One region of the Herbaspirillum sp. NPDC087042 genome, then DNA from elsewhere that is predicted to be linked to it. Evidence: predicted binding sites of a transcription regulator. Region 1 holds the regulator's gene; each other region holds the start of a gene.

What was found. The regulator sigma-54, encoded in region 1, starts transcription at its own class of promoters, with help from an activator protein. The targets are predictions, from matches to a motif close to TGGCANGNAANCTGCTTT.
Region 2: ACIPHN_RS11290 (acetyl-CoA acetyltransferase) is a predicted target of sigma-54. The motif match lies at 3,651-3,668, and genes of this name have one in related genera.
Region 3: ACIPHN_RS18250 (PEP-CTERM sorting domain-containing protein) is a predicted target of sigma-54. The motif match lies at 1,589-1,606, and genes of this name have one in related genera.

The regions. Positions count from the first base shown of each region.
Region 1 is NZ_JBIUZW010000010.1:175,020-182,676, forward strand. It holds gene ACIPHN_RS15320 (UbiX family flavin prenyltransferase) at 1-538, opposite strand, end outside; gene grxD (Grx4 family monothiol glutaredoxin) at 567-878, opposite strand; gene hpf (ribosome hibernation-promoting factor, HPF/YfiA family) at 1,090-1,452, opposite strand; gene ACIPHN_RS15335 (RNA polymerase factor sigma-54) at 1,607-3,097, opposite strand; gene lptB (LPS export ABC transporter ATP-binding protein) at 3,160-3,900, opposite strand; gene lptA (lipopolysaccharide transport periplasmic protein LptA) at 3,900-4,538, opposite strand; gene lptC (LPS export ABC transporter periplasmic protein LptC) at 4,584-5,192, opposite strand; gene ACIPHN_RS15355 (KdsC family phosphatase) at 5,189-5,743, opposite strand; gene ACIPHN_RS15360 (SIS domain-containing protein) at 5,743-6,771, opposite strand; gene ACIPHN_RS15365 (hypothetical protein) at 6,899-7,105, opposite strand; gene ACIPHN_RS15370 (cation:proton antiporter) at 7,170-7,657, shown strand, end outside.
Region 2 is NZ_JBIUZW010000007.1:30,859-38,515, forward strand. It holds gene ACIPHN_RS11275 (PPC domain-containing DNA-binding protein) at 1-102, opposite strand, end outside; gene ACIPHN_RS11280 (hypothetical protein) at 105-677, opposite strand; gene ACIPHN_RS11285 (acyl-CoA synthetase) at 674-2,290, opposite strand; gene ACIPHN_RS11290 (acetyl-CoA acetyltransferase) at 2,409-3,590, opposite strand; gene ACIPHN_RS11295 (TRAP transporter substrate-binding protein) at 4,175-5,209, shown strand; gene ACIPHN_RS11300 (TRAP transporter large permease subunit) at 5,314-7,197, shown strand; gene ACIPHN_RS11305 (SDR family NAD(P)-dependent oxidoreductase) at 7,318-7,657, shown strand, end outside.
Region 3 is NZ_JBIUZW010000013.1:151,921-159,577, forward strand. It holds tRNA gene ACIPHN_RS18240 (tRNA-Asp) at 193-269, opposite strand; gene ACIPHN_RS18245 (nitroreductase family protein) at 381-974, opposite strand; gene ACIPHN_RS18250 (PEP-CTERM sorting domain-containing protein) at 1,656-2,234, shown strand; gene mnmE (tRNA uridine-5-carboxymethylaminomethyl(34) synthesis GTPase MnmE) at 2,311-3,711, opposite strand; gene yidC (membrane protein insertase YidC) at 3,860-5,557, opposite strand; gene yidD (membrane protein insertion efficiency factor YidD) at 5,581-5,940, opposite strand; gene rnpA (ribonuclease P protein component) at 5,946-6,359, opposite strand; gene rpmH (50S ribosomal protein L34) at 6,386-6,523, opposite strand.

The DNA of each region.
Region 1 (7,657 bases):
CCAACACCCGTCCGAGGGTGTGATCGACCATCTCTTCCAGCGAGGCCGGGCGCTGGTAGAAGCCCGGCAGTGGCGGGAAGATCACCCCCCCCATTTCGGTGACGGAAGTCATGTTGCGCAGGTGCGCCAGGTTGAAGGGGGTTTCGCGCACCATCAGCACCAGGCGGCGGCGTTCCTTCAGGACCACGTCGGCGGCGCGCGTGATGAGGTTGTCCGACAGGCCATGGGCCACCGAGGCCAGGGTCTTCATCGAACAGGGGGCCACCACCATGCCGGTGGAGGCAAAGGAACCGCTGGCGACACAGGCGCCCACGTCACGCACGTTGTGCACCACGTCGGCCAGCGCTTCGACATCCTTGCGCCGCATGTCCAGCTCCTGGTGGAGCGTGAGCACGCCGGCGTCGGAAATCATCAGATGGGTCTCGACCTGCCCCTGCTTGCGCAGGTGTTCCAGCAGCCGCACGCCATAGATCGCGCCGGTCGCGCCAGTGATGGCGATGACCAGGCGCTGGCGCGGTGTGCCGGAGGTGGCGTTCATGATCGCCAGGCTTGTCGGGGAAAGCGGATCAGCCCTGGATGAGGGTCTGCAGTTCGCCCGAGGCGTACATCTCGCTCATGATGTCGGAGCCACCGACGAATTCACCCTTGACGTACAGCTGGGGAATGGTCGGCCAGTTCGAGTATTCCTTGATGCCCTGGCGCACGTCCGGGCTTTCCAGCACGTTGACGGTGACGATGTTCTCGGCGCCGCTGGCCTTGAGCAGCTGGATGGCCTTGCCGGAGAAGCCGCATTGCGGGAACTGGGCGGTACCCTTCATGAACAGCACGACAGGGTTTTGGGTCACGGTTTCTTTGATCCAGGATTGGACGTCGCTCATGGCTATGCCTTTGAAAATGGGATTGCCGACATTATAGGGAAAAGCCGGCGCTCGCGTTGGAACCGCCACACCCGGATTGATCTCGCACACAACAGTTTATTTCAATCGGGAAACTATTTATATGATATGCAAGCAATGACGCAGCTTGCCCAAATGCAAAAGGGCGCTTGCGCGCCCTTTGCTCATGTCAGGTGATGAAACTGTCAGGGCATCATGCCGCGCCAGCCATCATGTCGCCGGCAGCTTCGTCCGGCAGGCGTTTGGCGGCGGAGTGATGCTCCTGCAGCCGGTCCTTGTGCTTGATGACCTGGCGATCGAGCTTGTCGATCAGGGCATCGATAGCAGCATAGAGGTCGTGTGCGATGCTTTCCGCATGTAGATCCTTCCCCTTGATGTGGACGTTGATTTCCGCTTTTTGGCGCTTTTCCTTTTCTGTGAGTTTATCTACGCTCAGGATCACGCTGACGTCGATCACGTTGTCGAAATGGCGCTTGATGCGTGCCAGCTTGCTTTGCACGTATTCCCGCAGGGCGGGGGTCAGTTCGAGGTGGTGTCCACTGATGGTCAGATTCATACAACACTCCTATCGTGAAGTCACTGGAGGTTCGAGCAATCCATCGCTACTGCTGCGCTGCCAAAGGCACGTCTGACGTGTCGGTTGGCATCGGATGCTTGCCAGAACACAGCAACGGCTACTGCAGAGAAACTGAGAAAAAAATGCGAAACACTCAGAGGGACTTGCGGAGATTGACCGGCGGAATCTTCAACACTTCGCGGTATTTGGCGACTGTACGTCGCGCGACCACCATGCCTTGTTCTGCCAGCATATCCGCAATCTTGCTATCGGATAATGGGGTCTGCGGGTTTTCGGCTCCTATCAACTGTTTGATCAGTGCCCGTATCGCGGTGGAGGAGGCTTCGCCTCCGGTTTCAGTCGCGACGTGGCTACCGAAGAAGTACTTCAACTCAAACATGCCGTGCGGCGTGAGCATGTATTTCTGAGTTGTCACGCGAGAGATTGTGCTCTCGTGTAGACCCAGTGTATCAGCAATTTCACGCAGCACAAGGGGGCGCATGGCGACTGCCCCATGTGAAAAGAAGTTTCTTTGACGTTCGACAATAGCCTGTGCAACTCGCAAAATTGTATCGAAGCGCTGGCGCATATTCTTGATGAGCCACTTCGCCTCCTGCAGCTGGGAAGACAGCGATCCCTCGCCCTTGGCCTGCTTCAGCGCACTCGCATACATGGCATTGACGCGCAGCTTGGGCATGACCTCATGGTTGAGCATGACCTGCCAGCCGGTCTTTGTCTGTTTGACAATCACATCCGGCACCACGTAGTCGGAGGAATCGCGCGCGAATTCCGCACCCGGATGGGGGCGGCACTGGCGGATCACCGCCTGGGCTTCGCGCAGGTCCTCGTCGTCGCAATCGAGGGCTTTCTTGATCTTGTTGAAGTCGCGCTGGGCGAACAGCGGCAGGTAATCCTCAACGATCCTCAGCGCCAGCTTGCGGGTCACGAACGGCACCTTGGGCAGGCGCCGGATCTGCAAGGCCAGGCATTCGCCGGCACTGCGCGCGCCGACACCGGCCGGGTCCAGGCTCTGCAGCAATTTCAGCGCAATGCCCAGCTCTTCCAGGTCGATGCCCAGCTCTTCGGGCAGGCGCGCCAGGATATCTTCCAGCGGTTCTTCCAGATAGCCGCTGTCGTCGAGCGCGTCGGTGAGCAGTTCCAGCAGTGCGCGGTCGCGCAGGGTGCGGGCGGTCACGCGGATCTGGTCCAGCAGGTGTTCGCGCAGGGTGATTTCGTGGGCTTCCAGTTGCGGACGGGCATCTTCGTCGTCAGACGATTTGCCGTTGCGGGCAACGTCGTCGAAGCTCCAGTCGGACTCGCCGCTGACACCGCCCTCGGGGGCGTTGTCCTGGTATTCGAAGCTGGATTCGCCATCGGCGCTGGCGGGGGCCGCGTCGCCGCTGCCTTCGCTGTTGCCTTCGGCCACACCCGAAGAGGGCGTGGCACTGACGGCACCATCGGCCAGCAGGCGCACCGAATTGTCCAGCGCATCGTCGAGGCGTTCCAGCAGCGGATTGTCGGAGAGGATCTGTTCCAGCTCCTGGTGCAGTTCCAGCGTCGACAATTGCAGCAGTCTGATCGACTGCTGCAATTGCGGCGTCAATGCGAGGTGCTGCGAAGTTCGTAACTGGAGCGATTGTTTCATCTGTTTTTCGTGTGGCGGCGTGGCCCGCTGTTTTCTATGCCTAGCATCTCCGCACGCAGGTCTTACATGCGGAAGTGCTCTCCCAGGTAGACGCGTCGGACCGATTCGTTGGCGATGATCTCATCCGGATTGCCGCTGGCCAGGACCGTGCCCTGGTTGATGATGTAGGCGCGGTCGCAGATGCCCAGGGTTTCGCGCACGTTGTGGTCGGTGATGAGCACGCCGATGCCGCGTTCCTTGAGGAAGCGCACGATGCGCTGGATCTCGATCACCGCGATCGGGTCGATACCGGCAAAGGGTTCATCCAGCAGCACGAAGCGCGGATCGGTGGCCAGGGCGCGGGCGATCTCGACGCGCCGGCGCTCACCGCCTGACAGCGACAGGGCCTGGCTTTCGCGCAGCTTCTCGATCTGCAGTTCGTGCAGCAGGTTGTTGAGGCGGTTCTCGATTTCGTCGCGCGAGAGTGACTTGCCGTCTTCCTTGCGCAGTTCCAGCACGGCGCGGATATTGTCTTCCACCGTCAGCTTGCGGAACACCGAGGCTTCCTGCGGCAGGTAGGACAGGCCCAGCGTGGCGCGCTTGTGGATGGCCAGGCGCGAGATGGGCGAGCCATCCAGGTCGATCTCGCCGCCATCGGACGGCACCAGGCCCACGATCATGTAGAAGGAGGTGGTCTTGCCGGCGCCGTTGGGGCCGAGCAGGCCGACCACTTCGCCGCTGCGCACTTCCATGGAGACATCGCGCACGACCTGGCGGGCGCCATAGCTTTTCTTCAGTCCGCGGACTACCAGCGAGCTCGTCATTACTGGTCCTTTCCGGGTTGCGCGGCCTGGGGCTTGCGTTGCGGCGCGGCCGGCTGACCCGGGACGGAAGCAGGGGCGGGAGCAGGCGCAGCACCGGCCGGCGGCGGACTCTTGGGCTGGATCACGGCCGTGATGCGGCCGGCGCCCGGCTTGCTTTCGCCGCTGACGGTGTTGTTGACCGAGTAGAACTCGGCGCGGCTGTCATAAGAGATGAACTCGCCATTGACCTCGTCGGTGACGCGCTTGCCATCCATGCGCTGGATGTGGGCGCGCTGGAACAGCTTGGAAATCTCGGTCTGCTCGGAGTACTCGATGCGCTCGGCCTGGCCTTCGATCCACAGGTCGGGGCCGCCATCGCGCTTCTGGCGGAAGCTGGCCAGTGCGCCCGGGGCGGCGTACAGGGTCGCATACTCGTAGCCGTACTGGTCGGTCGTCAACACCACGCGACCGGCCTTGATGATGAGCGTGCCGCGGGTCATCACGACATTGCCGGTGAAGGTCTTCACCTGGCGCACGTCGTCATAGACCATCTGGTCTGCTTCGATGTTGGTGGGCTTGGTGGAGTCGGCCTTCTCGGCACGCGCCACGCCGCACACGGCAACCAGCATCAACAAGGGCAGTAAGAGTGAGCGTTTCATAGATTCCTGTCGGGTCTTGGCGATCTTGTTGTAATGGGGAGGGACTCAGCGTTTCTTCGGGGCCGGCTCGTAGTAGCCGCGGACATTGCCAAACAACTGCACGACCGCCGTGGCGTTGTTGGCCAGCATGCCCACACCATTCAATCTGGTGGTGCCCATCGTCATTGCAACCGGTTTGTCGGTCTTGACGATTTCATCGTCGGGCAGCAACAGCAGGTATTCCGACACCAGGTGCATGGGGTCGCGTCCCTTGGTGGCGCCACGGATGGCGTTGGCATTGCCGTACATGTGGATCTGGGTCTGGTCATCGGTCACGTGGGCGGTGTCCGAGTACAGCTCCATGGGGGGCTTTTCCTTGTCCAGGTTGTGCACCACCGGCTTGGTGATCTCGAAGGAGTCGTCCAGCGGGAAGTGGACCATCTTGGTGCCGGAGACGTCGTAGCGCGGCAGGCCGGTCGGCCCCATCTTCACGTAGTTGAAGTTGTCCAGGTAGTAGTCGGGCTTGCCGCGCGGACGTTGCGCCGCCTGCTGGTCGCCAGTGGCGCGCAGCGCCTGCAGCACCCAGAAGCTGCCCAGGGCGGCGCCGATCAGCAGGACCAGGATCACCACGATGCGGATCCGGTCGGCTGCACGTTCGCCGCTGCGCCCGCTCATGCCAGGTACGGCGCCAGCGCCGCCTCGTAGTTGCCCTGGGCGGCCAGCACCAGGTCGCAGACTTCGCGCACCGCGCCGTTGCCGCCGCTGGCCTGGGTCACGTAGTCGCTGCGGGCCTTGACCTCGCGATGACCATTGGCCACGCAAGCCTTGAAGCCGACCCGGGTCAGCACCGGCAGGTCGATGACGTCGTCACCCAGGTAGCCGCAGGCCGATGCGCTCAGGCCGGTGTGCTGCAGCAGTTGCTCGAAGGCCTGGCGCTTGTCATGCACGCCCTGGAACACCTGGGCGATGCCGAGATCGCGCGCACGACGCAACACGTAGGGCGACTGGCGCGCGGTGATGATGGCTGCCGCCGTGCCGAACTGCTGCATCATCTTGATGCCGTGGCCATCCAGGGCGTTGAAGCGCTTGAACGCTTCGCCGTCTTCGCCATAGAACAGCCCGCCATCGGTCAGCACGCCATCGACGTCGAAGATCATCAGGCGGATAGCGGCGGCCTTGGCCAGGACGGCCGGGTCGAAGGTGCTGGCGAAGGCTGGCGTGGTCATCAGATCACCTTGGCACGGGTCAGGTCATGGATGTGCAGCGCACCGGTCAGCACGCCATCGGCATCGGTGACCAGCAACTGGTTGATGCGGAATTCTTCCATCAACTGCACGGCATCCACCGCCAGTTGGTCCTGGTTCACGGTACGCGGGTTGGCGTGCATGATGTCGGCGATGCAGAACTTGCTGAAGTCCTGGCCGCGTTCGAGCAGGCGGCGCAGGTCGCCGTCGGTGAACACGCCGATGGGACGGAAGTCCGCATCCACCACGGCCGTCATGGCCATGCCCTTGCGCGTGATTTCCATGAGCGCCTCCGACAGCGAGACATCCGGGCGTACCGCCGGGATGGCATCGCCACTGCGCATCACATCGCGCACATGGGTCAGCAGGCGGCGGCCCAGCGCGCCACCGGGGTGGGAGCGGGCGAAATCCTCTTCCAGGAAGCCGCGCGCATCCAGCAGCGAGACCGCCAGCGCGTCGCCCATGGCCAGGGTGGCCGTGGTGCTGGCGGTGGGGGCCAGGTTGAGGGTACAGGCTTCCTTGTCCACGCCCACGTTCAGGTGGACGGTGGACAACCGGGCCAGGCTGGAGTTGTCATTGCCGGTCATGGAGATGATGACCGCGCCCATGCGCTTGACGATGGGCACGATGGCCATCAGCTCGGCGGTTTCACCGGAGTTGGAAATGGCGATGAAGACATCCTTGGCCGTCACCATGCCCAGGTCGCCATGGGCGGCTTCGGCCGGATGCATGAACAGCGACGGGGTGCCGGTGGAGGCCAGGGTAGCGGCGATCTTGCGGCCGATGTGGCCGGACTTGCCGATACCGGAAACGACGGCGCGGCCATTGCTTTGCAGCAAGAGATGCACGGCCTGGGCCAGTGGCTCGGCGCTGTCGTCGGACAGGCGGTTCTTCAGCGCCAGGATGGCATCGGCTTCGATCTGCAGGGTCTGGCGCGCCAGTTCGAGGGCGCGGCGGGCATCCCCGGCCGAAAAAGATGCAGGCGTGGTTTTGTCATCGGTTACACTCATAACCGAAGTATAAACGAATTAGCAAAGCAAAAAACTTGCCAGATGTAAGGGAATGCTGCTGGCCTGACCCGGTCGGGCGCGGTGCAGCATGCTTGCAACAGGGAGCGCACTGGCAGTGGCGACGATATCAGGTTGCGGTGCAAAAAATGGTAAGGCAATGGGGGCACAGGAATGAAGCTGCTGTTGCCATGTCGCCGGCCTGAATCCACAAACTGGTGCGCACCAAACTGGGCCGGTGCTGGCGTGCCGCGGCCATCATCCCGATCGGCCTGATCGGCTTGATCTGCCCACCCATCTCGGCCATCCGGCATGTTTCTCGCTTCACGGTGGTCAATGCGATTGCCCGTGCTGATTCCCGGCGAGTCCCAACATCGTTACCAGAATCACATCATCCACACATGTTTTCCGGACTGGAACTGACCCTCTTCCTTCTGGCCGCGGCGGTGCTCGGCGTGGTCGCTTTTCGCATGATGCAGTTGCCCCCCATGCTGGGCTACCTGGTGGTGGGCATCGTGATCGGGCCGCACGGCCTGGCCTTTGCCGAGGATAACGAGACCACCCATGCGCTGGCCGAGTTCGGCGTGGTGTTCCTGATGTTCTCGATCGGCCTGGAGTTCTCGCTCTCCAAGCTCTCGGCGATGCGGCATATCGTCTTCGGCCTGGGCGTAGCCCAAGTGGCGGCCACCATCGCCGTGACCATGGTCGGGGCCTGGGGCGCGGCCATGTTCCTGCCGCAATTCATCAACGTCACCTGGCAGGCCGCCTTTGCGCTGGGCGGCGCCTTGACCATGTCTTCCACGGCCATCGTCTCCAAGCTGCTCACCGAACGGCTGGAGCTGGAGACCGAGCACGGCCGCCGCATCCTGGGCGTGCTGCTGTTCCAGGA
Region 2 (7,657 bases), on a different contig from region 1:
CATGACCAGCTTGCCTAGTCGGCCCTGTTCTACGTGGATGTGGTTGTCGCGTTCGTCGGTGTTGTCTGTGGTGTCTGTGGTGTCATTGGAGAGCGAAGTCATCATCATTCCATGGGTGTCGGATGCAATAGACTGAAGTGCGTCTCTTCATCGCTGTTGACGACGAAGGCGCCCCGGGAGAACAAGCACAGGCGGATGATGAGCGGATCGTCGCCCACTTCCACCGTGTCCAGCAGGAGATGGCCGCCGTGGAGGGCGCCATCGCCATCGATAAAACCTGAGTGGCAATGCAGCAGTACTTTTCCATCGGCATTCTGGCCCACCGTGATGGCCCCGGTGACAAAGCTGATCACGCCTTCCAGCACATGGGGCGGGCCATAGTCATAGGGACGGTCAGGGTCCTCGGTGGTCTCGATGCGATGGTAGTGCAGGCGGCGCGCGGTGCCGCCGCACAGGCGCCCGACACCGCCACGCTGGCCGTAGCGGGCCAGCACGCGGCGCAGGGCAGGGCCGACCAGGGCGCCCGGCTGCAGCGTGATGCGCAGTTCCTCGGCCGGTTCGGCCTCCAGGTCCAGCGTGCGCGGATAGCTTGGCTGGCCTGCATGCAGGAACTTGCGCACCGCCACGAAGCCGGTGCCAGCGGCGCCGGCCTCGGCGGGCTTGGTCGACAGTTTCATAGCCGGTAGTCCCCCTGTTCTTCCAGCAAGGCCTTGATCTGCTTCTTGACGATCTTGCCGTAGCCCGACTTGGGCATGGTGTCCCAGTACACGAAGCGGCGCGGCCACTTGTACTTGCCGATGCGCTCCTCCAGGTGCGCCAGCAGCGCGTCGCTGCTGACCTGTTGCCCCGGCTTGCAGACGATCACCGCCAGTCCGCTCTCGCCCCACTTGGGGTCGGGCACGCCCAGCACCGCCACTTCGGAGACCGCAGGATGGGTCAGCAGCGCTTCCTCGATCTCGCGCGGATAGACGTTGGATCCACCCGAGATGTACATGTCCGAGGAACGTCCGGTGATGTAGAGGAAGCCGTCGCCATCCACATGGCCGAGGTCGCCGGTATGGAACCAGTCATGCTTGAAGGCCTTGGCATTGGCCTCGGGATTGTTGTGATAACCCATGAACACGGCCGGTCCGCGCACGCAGATCTCGCCGGTCTCGAAGGGCGCCAGCTCCTGGCCATCGTCGTTGAGGATGGCGACCTGCATGCCGGTGCGTGGCATGCCGCAGGTCCCCACGCGCGCCTGCGGATGGGCGTCATCGTCGAAGTGCAGGTAGGGCGGCAGGAAGGTAATGTTGCCGGTCACCTCGCCCAGGCCGTAGTACTGCACCAGTACCTTGCCGAGTTTTTTCAGCGCGTACACCTGGTCGGCGCGGTACATGGGCGCGCCGGCATAGATGACGTGCTTCAGCGACGAGTGATCGTAGCGGTCCACCGAGGCATCCTCGACCAGGATCTTGACGATGGTGGGGACGGTGAACATGTTATCCACCTTGTATTTCTCCACCAGCTGCCAGGCTTCCTCGACCACCAGCCGCTCCGAGGAGAGCAGGATGCTGGCCGCGCCGCGCGCGGTATTGATGACCGCATGCACGCCGGCTCCATGCGAGAGCGGTGCCACCACCAGCGAGCGCGACAGGTGGTTCAGGCCCGGCATCAGGTCGGCCAGGTGGTTGGTGACCACGAAGGCCATCTGGCCATGCGAGAGCATGCCCGCCTTGGGATGGCCGGTAGTGCCGGAGGTGTAGAAGAACCACAGCGGGTCTTCGTAGTCGACTTCCACTTCGCGGAAGGGCTGCGGCTCACCCTCGGCCACCAGCGCCTCGTAATCCAGTTCGCCCGGCCGCGCGTCGGCCAGTGCGATCACGTGTTCCAGGGCGGGGGAGGCGGCCCGGACGGCGTCGACATAGTGGGCGAAGCCGCGATCGTAGAGCATCACGCTGGCACCGCTGGACTGGCCCAGGTAGGCCGCCTCGGGCGGCGTGATGCGGAAGTTGGTCGGCACCCAGACTACGCCCAGCTTGAAGGCAGCCCAGGCACTTTCGAAGATCTGCTGGTTGTTGCGCGAATGGACCAGCATCTTGTCGCCCTTCTTCACGCCCCGTTTGGTCAGGGCGTGGGCCAGCGCATCGACGCGGTCGTTGATCTGCTTCCAGGTGACGATCTTGTCGCTGCCGGCGTCACCGGCCTGGCACAGGATCAGGCCGGGCTCGTCCGGATGGCGGCGCGCCACGTCCGACAGCAGGCGGCCCAGGTTCATGACTTTCTTTAACATCGTCTCACTCGTCCCGATTTTTCTGATGGAAATTGGCGTGCTTCTTTATGTTCTTCTTGTCGATCTTCTCAAGTCCGTTCGACCTGGGTAGCGGCCCAGCCGGGCCTGCCCAGGCCGAACGGACAGCCGGCGACGATCAGCTCACGCGTTCCAGGATGCTCACGTAGTTGGCCACGGCCGCGCCACCCATGTTGAACACGCCCGCATAGCGCGCATTGGCGATCTGCATGTCGCCCGCATCGTGGGCCGCCTGCATGGCCGCCATCACGTGCATGGAGACACCGGTGGCGCCCACCGGGTGACCCTTGGACTTCAGGCCGCCCGAAGGATTGACCGGCAGCTTGCCATCCTTGGCGGTGATGCCCTCGGCGATCACGCGCGCGCCCTGGCCGTGCGGGGCCAGGCCCATGGCTTCGTATTCCAGCAGTTCGGCTACCGTGAAGCAGTCGTGGGTTTCCACCAGCGACAGCTCATTCAGGGATAGGCGCGCCTGGCCCAGGGCATTCTTCCAGGCCAGTTCGGCGGCTTCGAAGCGGGTCGGGTCGCGGCGCGACAGCGGCAGGTAGTCGTTCACGTGCACGGCCGCGCGGAACTGCACCGCACGCGGCATGGACTTGGCCACGTCGGCTGCGCTGATGACCAGGGCGGCGGCGCCGTCGGAGATCAGCGAGCAGTCGGTGCGCTTCAGGGGACCGGCCACGAAGGGATTCTTCTCCGAGACATTGCGGCAGAAATCGAAACCGAAATCCTTGCGCATGTGGGCATAGGGATTGGACAGGCCATTCTTGTGATTCTTGGCGGCAATCATGGCCAGCGCATCGGACTGGTCGCCGAAGCGGTCGAAATAGCTTTGCGCGATCTTGCCGAACACACCGGCGAAGCCACCGGGGATGCCCGCTTCTTCCTTGGCATAGCAGGCCTTGAGCAGCACCTCGCCCACCTGCGGCGTGGCCAGCTCGGTCATCTTCTCGAAACCGATCACCAGCACGTGCCTGGATTGGCCGGCCTTGATCGATTGCAGGCCCGAGTGGATCGCCGCCGAGCCGGTGGCGCAGGCATTCTCCAGGCGCGTAGCCGGCTTGAAGCGCAATTGCGGCAGGCTGTTCATGACCAGCGAGGAGGGGAAGTCCTGGTACAGGAAGCCGGCATTGAAGGTGCCGACGTGGATGGAATCGATATCTTCCGGTTGCAGGCCGGCGTGTTCGATGGCGGCCTTGGCGACCTGGCCGATCAGCACTTCCGTATCGATGCCGTCGAGCTTGCCGAATTGCGAGTGATGCCAGCCGGTAATGCAGGGTGAGGATGCAGTAGCAGTCATGGTGTGTCCTTGTAAGACTTGGTCGATGGAGCGCGGTGGCTCCGGTTCACGCCAGGGCAATATGCAATATCGGTGCCACACGTCAGCAAACGTCCTCCTGCCAGGCAGGCGTCATCGGCAGCACACGGGCTCCAGCGCGGTTGCGCCCACGATAGCACGACTTGACGTTAACGTAAGTCGCTGCGGCGCAGCATGGTCATGCCTGCGGCCTGGCAGACAGTACACCTGTCGACACCTGCGACAGTCGGTGGACAGGGATGCGACAGGTGTCGCATGGCCCGGCGGGTTTGCGGTGAAATGATGGAGACCTCAAATTGCATCAAATAAATTGCCGCCGGCGGCGCTTCTGCCCTTGTACAGGGCCGCCCTTATCGCAGAGAATACAGGCGCAATGCCGACGACAATGGGGATCCGTCCGGCTCGCCGACGCCACGTCGGCGACTTGGCATCCTAATTGCTCTATGAAGGCATGGGCAGTGTTGACATTCCCGGGACAGGGAGCTGCACGCCAGTATCCGCAGCATCTTGTTGTAGCAGCACCGGATTGCGCAATTTCATAAAGACGATAAACAGGAGACAAGCAGATGGGACATTCCACCGGCAAGATCACGCGCCGTCATTTTCTGAAGACCGCCTCGGTCGCCTCGGCGGCGGCTGCAACAGGTCTGGCCAGTACCTCCGCCCATGCGGCCGAGTTCACCTTCAAGTACGCCAACAACCTGCCGGTGACGCATCCGATGAATGCGCGCGCCAAGGAAATGGCGGCCGCCATCGCCGAGCAATCCAAGGGCCGCATCGAGCTGCAGCTCTATCCCAACAACCAGCTGGGCACCGACACCGACATGCTCTCGCAGGTGCGTGCCGGCGCGATCGACTTCTTCACGCTCTCGCCGCTGATCCTGGGTACCCTGGTGCCGGCCGCGCAGATCTCGGGCATCGGCTTCGCCTTCAAGGATTACAGCCAGGTCTGGCCCGCCATGGATGGCGAGCTGGGCGCCCATGTGCGCAAGCAGATCGAAGCCAAGTCCACCCTGTTCGCCTTCGAGAAGATCTGGGACAACGGCTATCGCCAGATCACCAACAGCAGCAAGGCCATCAAGACCGCCGATGATCTCAAGGGCATGAAGCTGCGCGTGCCGCCCAGCCCGCTGTGGACTTCGATGTTCAAGGCCTTCGATTCGGCCCCGACCTCGATCAACTTCGCCGAAGTCTATTCCGCCCTGCAGACCAAGATCGTCGAAGGCCAGGAAAACCCGCTGGCCATCATCTCCACGGCCAAGCTCTACGAAGTGCAGAAGTACTGCTCCATCACCAACCACATGTGGGATGGTTTCTGGTTCCTGGGCAACAAGAAGTCCTTCGAGCGCCTGCCCAAGGATCTGCAGGAGATCATGACCCGCAACATCAACGAGGCCGGCATGAACCAGCGCGCCGACGTGCGCAAGCTCAACGACTCGCTGATCGATGACATGAAGGGCAAGGGGCTGGCATTCAACAATGCCGATGCCGATTCCTTCCGTGCCAAGCTGCGCAGCGCCGGTTTCTACGCCGAGTGGAAGAAGAAGTTCGGCGACGAGCCCTGGGCACTGCTGGAGAAGTACACCGGCAAGCTGGCCTGAGGCTGAGCCCGGGTCTGGCCATGGGGCGGCGCTGGCCGCCCCGGTCAGATCGTCTTGACTTGCCTTGCCCCGACTTGCCCTGACTTCACCCTAGCTGGAGCTTGATGATGGAAGCTGCAATGACTTACCGCACCCCGGTAAATACCAATCCGGCCGCGCGCGCGCTGGTGGCCGTCAACCGCATGGTCATGCATGTGGTGGGCGCGATCGCCGCGGCACTCGTGCTGGCCGAGACGGCGGTGCTGTTGACCGGCGTCGTCTACCGCTACGCCCTGCATGACCCGCTGGTGTGGTCCGATGAACTGGCCTCCATCCTCTTCATCTGGCTGTCCATGCTGGGCGCGGTGCTGGCGCTGGATCGCGGCGAGCATATGCGGCTCACTGCCATCATCAACAAGTGCTCCGAGAAGGGCCGCATCTGGCTCGAAACGGTGGCGGCGATGGTGGTCTGCATCTTCGTCCTGATGGTGATCCACCCGGCGGTGGACCACTCGGTCGAGCAGATGGCCATCACCACGCCGGCCCTGGAAATTCCCGATGGATTGCGCGCCGCCGCTCTGCCGGTGGGCGCCATCCTGATGTTGCTGGCGGCGGTCTCGCGCATGGCCGCGGTCAGCTCGCTGCGCCTGCTGCTCTCGGCCCTGGCCGTGGTGGCCGTGATCGGCGGCGGCCTGTGGCTGGCCAAGCCGGCCCTGCTGGCCATGGGCAACTACAACCTGATCGTGTTCTTCGTGCTGCTGATCGGCGTGTGCGTGGCCGGTGGCATCCCCATCGCCTTTGCCTTCGGGACCGCCACCATGGCCTACCTGGCGCTGGCCACCAATGCGCCGCTGATGATCGTGGTCAGCCGCATGGATGAGGGCATGTCCAGCCTGATCCTGCTGTCGGTGCCGCTGTTCGTGCTGCTGGGCTCGCTGCTGGAAATGTCGGGTCTGGCCAAGACCCTGATCGATTTCATGGGCGCGCTGCTGGGCCATGTGCGTGGCGGCCTGCAATACGTGCTGTTGGGCGCGATGTTCCTGGTGTCGGGCATCTCCGGCTCCAAGGCCGCTGACATGGCGGCGATTGCCCCGGCATTGTTCCCCGAAATGAAGAAGCGCGGCTCCAAGCCGGAAGAACTGGTGGCGCTGCTGTCGTCGTCCGGCGCCATGACCGAGACCATTCCGCCCAGCCTGGTGTTGATCACCATTGGCGCGGTCTGCAGCGTCTCGATCACGGCCCTGTTCATCGGCGGCCTGATGCCGGCCGCCATTGCCACCATCGCCATCGCCGTGGTGTGCTGGCTGCGCGCCCGTCGCGAACCGATGCCCAACGTCAAGCGCGCACCGCTGTCGCTGATCCTGAAGACCCTGGTCGCCGCCATTCCCGCGCTGGCCTTGCCCATGCTGATCCGCGTGGCGGTCATCGAGGGCGTGGCCACGGCCACCGAAGTCGCCACCATCGGCGTGGCCTATACGGTGGTGGTCGGCCTGATCATGCACCTGTTCATGAAGCACCTGAACTTCAAGCGTCTCTATCCCATGCTGGTGGAATCGGCCGCCCTGTCAGGCGCGATCCTGCTCATCATCGGCATGGCCACCTCGATGGCCTGGGCGCTGACGCAGTCGGGCTTTTCGGCCAAGCTGGTGGCGCTGATGCAAGGCGTGCCGGGTGGCGGCACCGGCTTCCTGCTGATCACCATCGTCATCTTCATCGTGCTGGGCAGCCTGCTGGAAGGCATTCCCGCCATCGTCCTGTTCGGCCCGCTGCTGTTCCCGGTGGCGCGTTCGCTGGGCGTGCATGACGTGCACTACGCCATGGTGGTGATCCTGGCCATGGGCATCGGCCTGTTCGCACCGCCTTTCGGCGTGGGCTTCTATGCCGCCTGCGCCATCGGCAAGGTATCGCCGGACGGCGTCTTCAACCGGGTCTGGGGCTATCTGGCGGCGCTGGTGGTGGCGCTGCTGGTGGTGGCCTTCGTGCCCTGGCTTTCCATCGGTTTCCTCTGATCCCCTCACACCGGTCATGCGAGCGAGATCACGGAGTTTCAATGATTGACCTGCTAACGACTTAGAAAAACGGCGGCCCCCTCCCTTCCTCGCGGGGCCGCCAACATCCACGGAGACAATATGAATCGCAATGATAGCGGCGCCCGCGTGGCGCTCGTGACGGGCGGAGCCATGGGTATCGGCGCCAGCATCTCGCAGCAACTGGCTGCCAGCGGCCACACCGTCCTGGTGGCCGACATCAACCTGGAGGCTGCCGCCAAGACTGCCGCCGCCCTGGTGGCCGAGGGCCACCGGGCCGCGCCGATCCAGATCGACCTGGGCAACCCGGAGTCGATCGCCGCCGCCTTCGCCAACGTGGACAAGGACTACGGGCGCTGCGACGTGCTGGTCAACAATGCCGGCGTGGCGCGCACCTATTCCTTCCTCGACTATCCGCTGGAGAACTGGCTGCAGACCATGA
Region 3 (7,657 bases), on a different contig from region 1:
CGTTCTTGCGAACGAGGCGTTTTATTTGGCGGAGCGGACGGGGCTCTCCTACACAAGCGCAGGCCGCGGAATCGCTTGCAAGCGATTCCCTTCTCGCCCCGCCGGGAGCCGCGCAGGCGGCTCCCTCCGCTCCGCAGGTTTTTGCTGCGCAAAAACAAAAACGCCCCGTTCTTGCGAACGAGGCGTTTTATTTGGCGGAGCGGACGGGGCTCGAACCCGCGACCCCCGGCGTGACAGGCCGGTATTCTAACCAACTGAACTACCACTCCTAAAACCGTTTCAGCTGTCTTTGCTTGCTGAAAGATCGCTATTATAGGAGAGCCTTTTTCAAAAAGCCAGGCCTTTTTTTAAATAATTGCGAAATATTTTACGGCAGGTCTTCAGGCCTTGAATTTGCCTTCGAACGCCAGCTTGGAGAGCGGCTCACGCGGGCTAGGTGTTTCGCGGGCTTGCAGGCCTTCCGGCAGGATGGACTTGTCGCCCAGCTTGCCGACCACCACCATGGCTTCCACCGAGAACTCGGCCGGCACGTTCAGTTCGGTACGGGCCTTTTCCTTGTCGAAACCGGCCATGCCGTGGGCATGCCAGCCGGACAGAGTGGCTTGCAGGGCCAGGTAGCCCCAGGCCGAACCGGTGTCGAAGGAGTGCGTCGGAGCCGGCACGGCTTCGGTGGCGCCCGGCGGGACCATCACGGTACGCGACAGCACCACGATCAGCAGCGAGGCCTTTTCGGCCCAGGCGCGGTTGAATTCGTTGAGCAGACCCAGCAGGCTATCCCAGGCCGGGGTGCCACGGCGTGCGTAGACGAAGCGCCAGGGCTGGGCATTGAAGGCGGACGGCGCCCAACGGGCGGCTTCCAGGAAAGTCAGTGCGGTCTCTTCGGGGATATCGACGCTGGTGAAGGCGCGCGGGGACCAGCGCTGGGTGAATTGCGGATCGATGGGGTAGTCGGCTTGACGTGGATTGGCGGACATCTTGTTTTCCTGTCGATGAAATGATGAAGGGGAAAAATCGGGCAGGAGGCATATTAGCAGCGCAACATTTTTCCTGCAGAGCTCCCTCGGCGGGAGGCGCCCTCCCCTGCGGCACGCCGACATAAAAAAACCCGCGCACCTTGCGGCGGCGGGTTAAATCCAATTCTCAGGGGTGATGAATTGGAGGGGGAGGAACTTCAGAATATCGACGGCCCCGCTTCACCTCCAAGCTTTTTACACGCTGTAACATCCGTTGCAAATTTCCCACCTGGCTGTTGCCCAGGCAAACACCCCTCCGGATATGGCCAAGTACCGATCCACACTTCCCGCGCCGACAAGATCCCCCGCTTTTGCCAGAGCGCCTGCAACTTTCGCTGCACATGCAAGATAGCTGCAGATATCGCCATTTCTTCCAGCTGTTCTTGCGATGGCGGCGAGCACCTCATCACCCTACAGGCCGCGTGAATCCCCGCTATCCAGGATTTCAGGCAGGCTCTCGCCCACCGTCAAGCACCTGCTCAATTGTCGGGCAATTTTACAAAAAATCATCAAAAACACACTCATTTACTGACAACTTCTGACATTTCCCAATGAAAGCCGCACTCCTATTGTGGTGGCATATCGGTTGCTATAAGGATGTCGCAAGGCAATATTGCCTTGCCCAACCTATAGGGAATTCACATGAATAAAATCCGGTTACTCACCGCTTCACTGGCGCTTCTGTGCAATACGAGCTTTGCTGGCACGATCCAGAATGGCAACTTCGCCACGGGTGATCTAAGCGGCTGGGACCATACGTCGCGGGTTTCAGTCGTCTCCAATGGCACGGGCGAATATGCTGCCAAGCTCATCGCGGGCTTGGGGAAGGGGATCTACACGACCCTGTCTCAACACATCTACCTCAATGCAGGAGACACCCTCAACGGCTGGGCGCAATGGATTGGAATGGATTACATGCCTTATAACGATCTGGGCTTTGTCACCATTGGCACCACCCCCTTGTTTGAAGCAAGCATCAGCAAATACGGCAACTACCAATCTTCTTCCGTCGTCAATTTCAGCTTCACTGCCGCAACATCGGACTGGTACACCCTGAGCGCCGGCGTGGCAGATATCAAGGATCCCCAGTTGCACAGCGAGCTGAATGTCGGCGGATTTACCTTCCCCTCCAGCAACGTGCCAGAACCTGGCAGCCTGGCACTGCTAGGCGTTGGCCTTGTTGCGTTGGCGATGCGTCGACGCACACACCAGCGGCGCTAAGCCGCTGGCCACCAGGCCGGCAAGGTCGCGGCCTGCCCCATGTAGCAGGGATGCGGCTTCATGTCGGTTGTGCGGCTTACTTCCCGATGCAGAAGCGCGAGAAGATCACCCCCAGCAAATCATCCGGCGTGAACTTGCCGGTGATGCTGGAGAGGCGCTCCTGGGCCAGCCGCAACTCTTCGGCAAAGAGATCCAGCGCGTGTTCGCCGGCCTCGTTATCCAGGTCAGCATGCGCCGCCGCATGCGCCAGATGCTCATCAGCCGCCTTCAAGGCCAGCAGGTGCCGCTCGCGCGCCAGGTAGCGCGATTCCACCGTCTGCTGCCAGCCGGCGATGCGCAACAACTCCGCACGCAACAGATCCACACCCTCCCCTTCGGCTGCCGACAAGTAGACGTGGGTGGCGTCGGGCATCGGGTCCACCGCCGGCTTGTGGCCGGATTGGTCGATCTTGTTCCAGATGCGGATGATGGGTACGCCGTCAGGGAAGCGCGCCGTGATCTTTTCATCTTCCAGCGTCGGGCCGCGATCGGCATCCAGCATGTGCAGGATGACATCGGCCTTGGCGACCTCGACCCAGGTACGCTCGATGCCGATGCGCTCCACTTCGTCAGGACCGCTGCCGTCGTCATCGGCTTCGCGAATGCCTGCGGTATCGATGATATTGAGCGGCATGCCCTCGATCTGGATGGTCTGGGTCACCTTGTCGCGGGTGGTGCCGGCAATGGGCGTGACGATGGCCACGTCGGAACCGGCCAGCACGTTCAGCAGCGACGACTTGCCCACATTGGGCTTGCCGGCCAGCACCGCATTCAGGCCGTCACGCAGCAGCGCGCCCTGGGCGGCATGCTTGAAGACTTCTTCCAGCGTGGCGCGAATGGTCGCCAGTTGGCCGCGCGCGTCGGACTGCTTGAGGAAGTCGATCTCTTCCTCGGGGAAGTCCAGCGTGGCTTCCACCAGCATGCGCAGGCGCGTGACCTGATCCACCAGTTCGTGGATCACCTTGGAGAAGGCCCCCGAGAGCGACTCCGAGGCCGACTTGGCGGCGGCTTCGGTGGTGGCTTCGATCAGGTCGGCCACGGCCTCGGCCTGGGCCAGGTCGATCTTGTCATTGAGGAAGGCGCGCTGGGTGAACTCACCCGGCTCGGCCAGGCGCAGGCCGATCTCGACGCCGGCCTGGACGCAACGCGCCAGCAGCATCTGCATCACGACGGGGCCGCCGTGGCCCTGCAGTTCCAGCACGTCTTCACCGGTATAGGAATGCGGCGCCGGGAAATGGATGGCCAGGCCCTGGTCGATGGCACTACCATCGGCATTAAGGAAAGGCAGGTAGGTCGCGTGGCGCGGTGCCAGGCTGTCGCGGCCGCACAGCGCGCGGATCACCGGCGTCAGGTCGCGGCCGGAAATGCGCACCACACCGATACCACCGCGTCCGGGCGCGGTCGCAATCGCGGCGATGGGAGAAGAATCAAAAGTCATCTGAGGTCATTGTTGTTGTGTGGTCTATCGTCGCCGTAACCCCTTCCAGGGCGGCTTCATGACAATGTTAATCCTGCCGGCTGGCGACAAGCGAAAAAAAACCCGTGGAATCCACGGGTTTTTCCTTTGATGGCCTGCAAGAACCGGCTTACTTGGTCTTGCCGCTCTCGATGTTGCGGGTGATCACCCATTGCTGCGCGATCGACAGGATGTTGTTGGTCACCCAGTACAGCACCAGGCCGGACGGGAAGAAGAAGAACATGAACGAGAACACCAGCGGCATGAACATCATCACCTTGGCCTGGACCGGGTCCGGCGGGGTCGGGTTCAGCTTGGTCTGCAGGAACATCGATGCAGCCATGATGATCGGCAGCAGGCCGATGGGCATGTTGAAGTAGGGGATGGTGCCGAACAGGCGATCCGGGGCGGTCAGGTCATGGACCCAGCCCAGCCAGGGCGCGCCACGCATTTCTACCGAGGCCAGCAGCACCGAGTACAGGGAGATGAACACCGGGATCTGGATCGCGATGGGCAGGCAGCCGCCCAGCGGGTTGATCTTCTCGGTCTTGTACAGGCTCATCATCTCGCGGTTCATGGCCTGCGGATCGCTCTTGTGACGCTCGCGGATGGCTTGCATCTTGGGCGAGACCGCCTTCATCTTGGCCATGCTGCGATAGCTGGCGGCCGACAGCGGGAAGAAGATCAGCTTGATCAGCACGGTCAGCAGGATGATGGTCCAGCCCCAGTTGCCCACCAAGTTGTGGATGTGGGTCATCAGCCAGAAGATCGGCTCGGCAATCACGGTCAGGTGACCGTAGTCACGCACCAGATCCAGACCCGGGGCGATGGCTTGCAGGGTCTTGGAGACGGTAGGGCCGGAGTACAGCTGCGCATCCATGGTCACGCTGGCGTTGGGAGCAATGGCGCCCAGCGGCAGGATGGAACCGACGGCGTACAGGTTGTCACCGACCTTCTTGCTGAAGATGTCGCGCTGCGCCTTCTGCGGCGGGATGTAGGCCGACACGAAGTAGTGCTGCACCATCGCGATCCAGCCGTTGTCGGCCTTGTTCACGTGCTGCTGCTTGCCATTGGCGATCTTCTCGAAGTCCAGCTTCTCGAAGTGCTCGCTGTCGCTGTAGACGGCCGGACCGGTGAAGGTGCTGTAGAAGTGCGATTCGCCGCCCGGCTTGTTGCCGTCGCGTACCAGCTGCAGGTACAGCGAGGGATTGATGGCCGCAGCGGAGGTGTTGGTCACCGTGTGCTTGACGTCGATCAGGTAGCTGTCGCGCTTGAAGGTATAGGTCTTGGTCAGCTTCACGCCGCCCTGGTCAGCCACCAGCACCAGTTGCACTTCATTGCCATTGTCCAGCGAGCGGGCGCCGGGCTGGGCCGTGAAGATGGTCTTGTGGGTGGGGAAGGGGCCACCGATCAGGCCCGATTCGGCCAGGTAGGTGTGACCGGCTTCGGAGTCGAACAGGACCACGTTCTTGGTCGGATCGACCACGTCAGGCTGCTTGAGCAGTTCCAGGCGCTTGAGTTCACCACCGACGGTATCGATGCTGGCCTTGACCAGGTCGGTGGTGATGACGATGGTTTCACCCTTGGTGGCGACAGCGCTGCTGTCGTTGCCCGGCAGGGCGGCCGGCGTCGATGTGCCGGCTTGCGGCACAGGCGAGCCGTTCGGGCTGGCGGTCGGCGCGGCCGGATTGGCCGCGGCTTGCTCCTGAGTCGGATTGGCCGACGGGAAGAACATCGACTGATGTCCGTTATGGCGCATCCAGCTATCCCAGAGCAGCAGCAGGGAGAAGGAGAATACAACCCACAGGACGGTACGTTTGATATCCATATGCGATATGCGTATTGATGAGTTCAGGAGTGGCTGCAACCGTCAGCGGCCACAGGGAGGGAAACCCGCGCAGCACCAGGCTGCGAGGAAGCATTCGGCAACACGGAGGAAGACGCGCGCGCAGGCTCGGCCTGCGCAATTGCATCAGCGGCGGCGGCCCGGGCTTCGGCAGAACCGGGCACCAGATCGAGCCCGCCGGGATGCCAGGGATGGCATTTGCACAGGCGTTTGCCGGCCAGCCAGCTGCCCTTGAGGGCGCCATGCACACGCACCGCCTCGGCGGCATAGTCGGAACAACTGGGATAGAAACGGCAATTCTGCCCCAGGAAAGGACTCACTCCCAGCTTGTAGGCTCGTAACAGCAGGAGCAAAGGCGTTTTCATCGTTCCTATTTCCTGGCAAACGCTGGTGCGTTCGGCAAAAAGGCGAACAGTTGCGTCAATTCAGCCCGCACCACCGCCTTCAGGGCAGTGGTGCGCGCCGGATCGCGCTTGCTGTTGAGCGGGCGCGACAGGCGCACGATGCAATCCACCGCAGGCAACTCGGCCTGGCGAAACAGCTCGCGCGTGGCACGCTTGATCGTGTTGCGGGTGACCGCGCGCGGCGCCAGCCGCTTGGCCGCCACCACGCCCAGGCGGGCTTGCGGCCGGCTGTTGCGGCATGCGTACAACACGAAATGCTCGGTACGAAACACGGGGCGCAAACGAAAAACGGATGAAAATTCATCCGTTTTAACGATTCGCCGATCGCGTGGGAAGTCGCCTGCTAGACGTGCTGGAAGCGGTGAACGGACGTCCGTCACACGAAACGGCAGCGCAGTGTCGTGGCTTAAACTGCAGCCAGACGCTTGCGGCCCTTGGCGCGACGGGCGTTGATCACGGCACGGCCGCCACGGGTTGCCATACGGGCACGGAAACCATGGGTACGCTTGCGACGCACGACGGAAGGTTGGTAAGTACGTTTCATGTTGGACTCGCTAAGTTGGGCTGCCTTGGAGCAAACAGCAAAAATAAATCGGAATTCTGGAACCGCTTTCGGTGTGCCTGTTCCGCATCACCGATGCCCTGCCGCCCATGTAAGCCGGCAGCCCCTGCATCGCTGACACCATTTGTTGGCCTCTGCCGCCTTCCAGCCCCAATATTTGCCTCGCTTTGCTCTGGCATGGACCCGGTCGACAACTGAAACAGCACTGCGACGGCACCGCGCGCAATTCTTCAGATGGTGAACCCTGAATTAGACTGCATTTTCTACTTAGCTGTCAATGACTTATGGGCTTTTGGGGCGATCTGTACACAAGCCGAGGCCGGGTTTTCCACCAGAATGTGGCGAATCGGCGATTTCCGCCATCGCCCGGGATGAAAAGTTACTCATGAGACATGTCGTGCCACGGTTTTTCCGGCAACTGCAGCCCGCCCCTTTGCAAGACAGGGAACCGCTGCGACGCATGCGCGCAGCGCATGAGCAAAACCGTAAATCATCTAAAGCGTTTTGGCCTGCCCTCCCCTGCGCAGCCCGAATGAGGCAGATGCGCAACACCGTGGCAGTGCCGCAGGTGCGTTACAAAAGAAGAGAAGCGAGTATGCCCCCGCCGCAAACGCCCGGCAAGAGACCTGGCACGATTCCAGCTACAGGGGAGAGAGGAGCGATGACGCAGCGCGATAGCCGCGCCGGCCATGGAGAAGAAGCGGGGCAGCAGCATCTGCCCGGACATGCTGCAACATGCTACCCACGGCGGGATACTGCGCCAGTTTGCGACGTGCGGCTATCAGGGTTTTCACGATGGCGCGCTGCGCGAAAATAGCGCACTGTGAGGTCAACCGCCATGGCATGCCGCACATTGAAAGAGCATGAGGGATGTTTGCTTCGCATTGGATGGGATGAATCACACACGATGCGCAAGAAAATCCCGTCCATACTGAACCAAGGTTCATAGGTGGGATCACTAAGTGGAAGCAAAAAAAGGACTAGAATAAAAGCCAGAGCTGAAATGATCTTCGCAACACGCTGTTGATGCTACGGCTTTCAAAGAACACACCGGCAATGACGCTCACCAGAGTCACCGACGCGTTCTTCGATAACCGCAGATGGCAAGTCCAGACA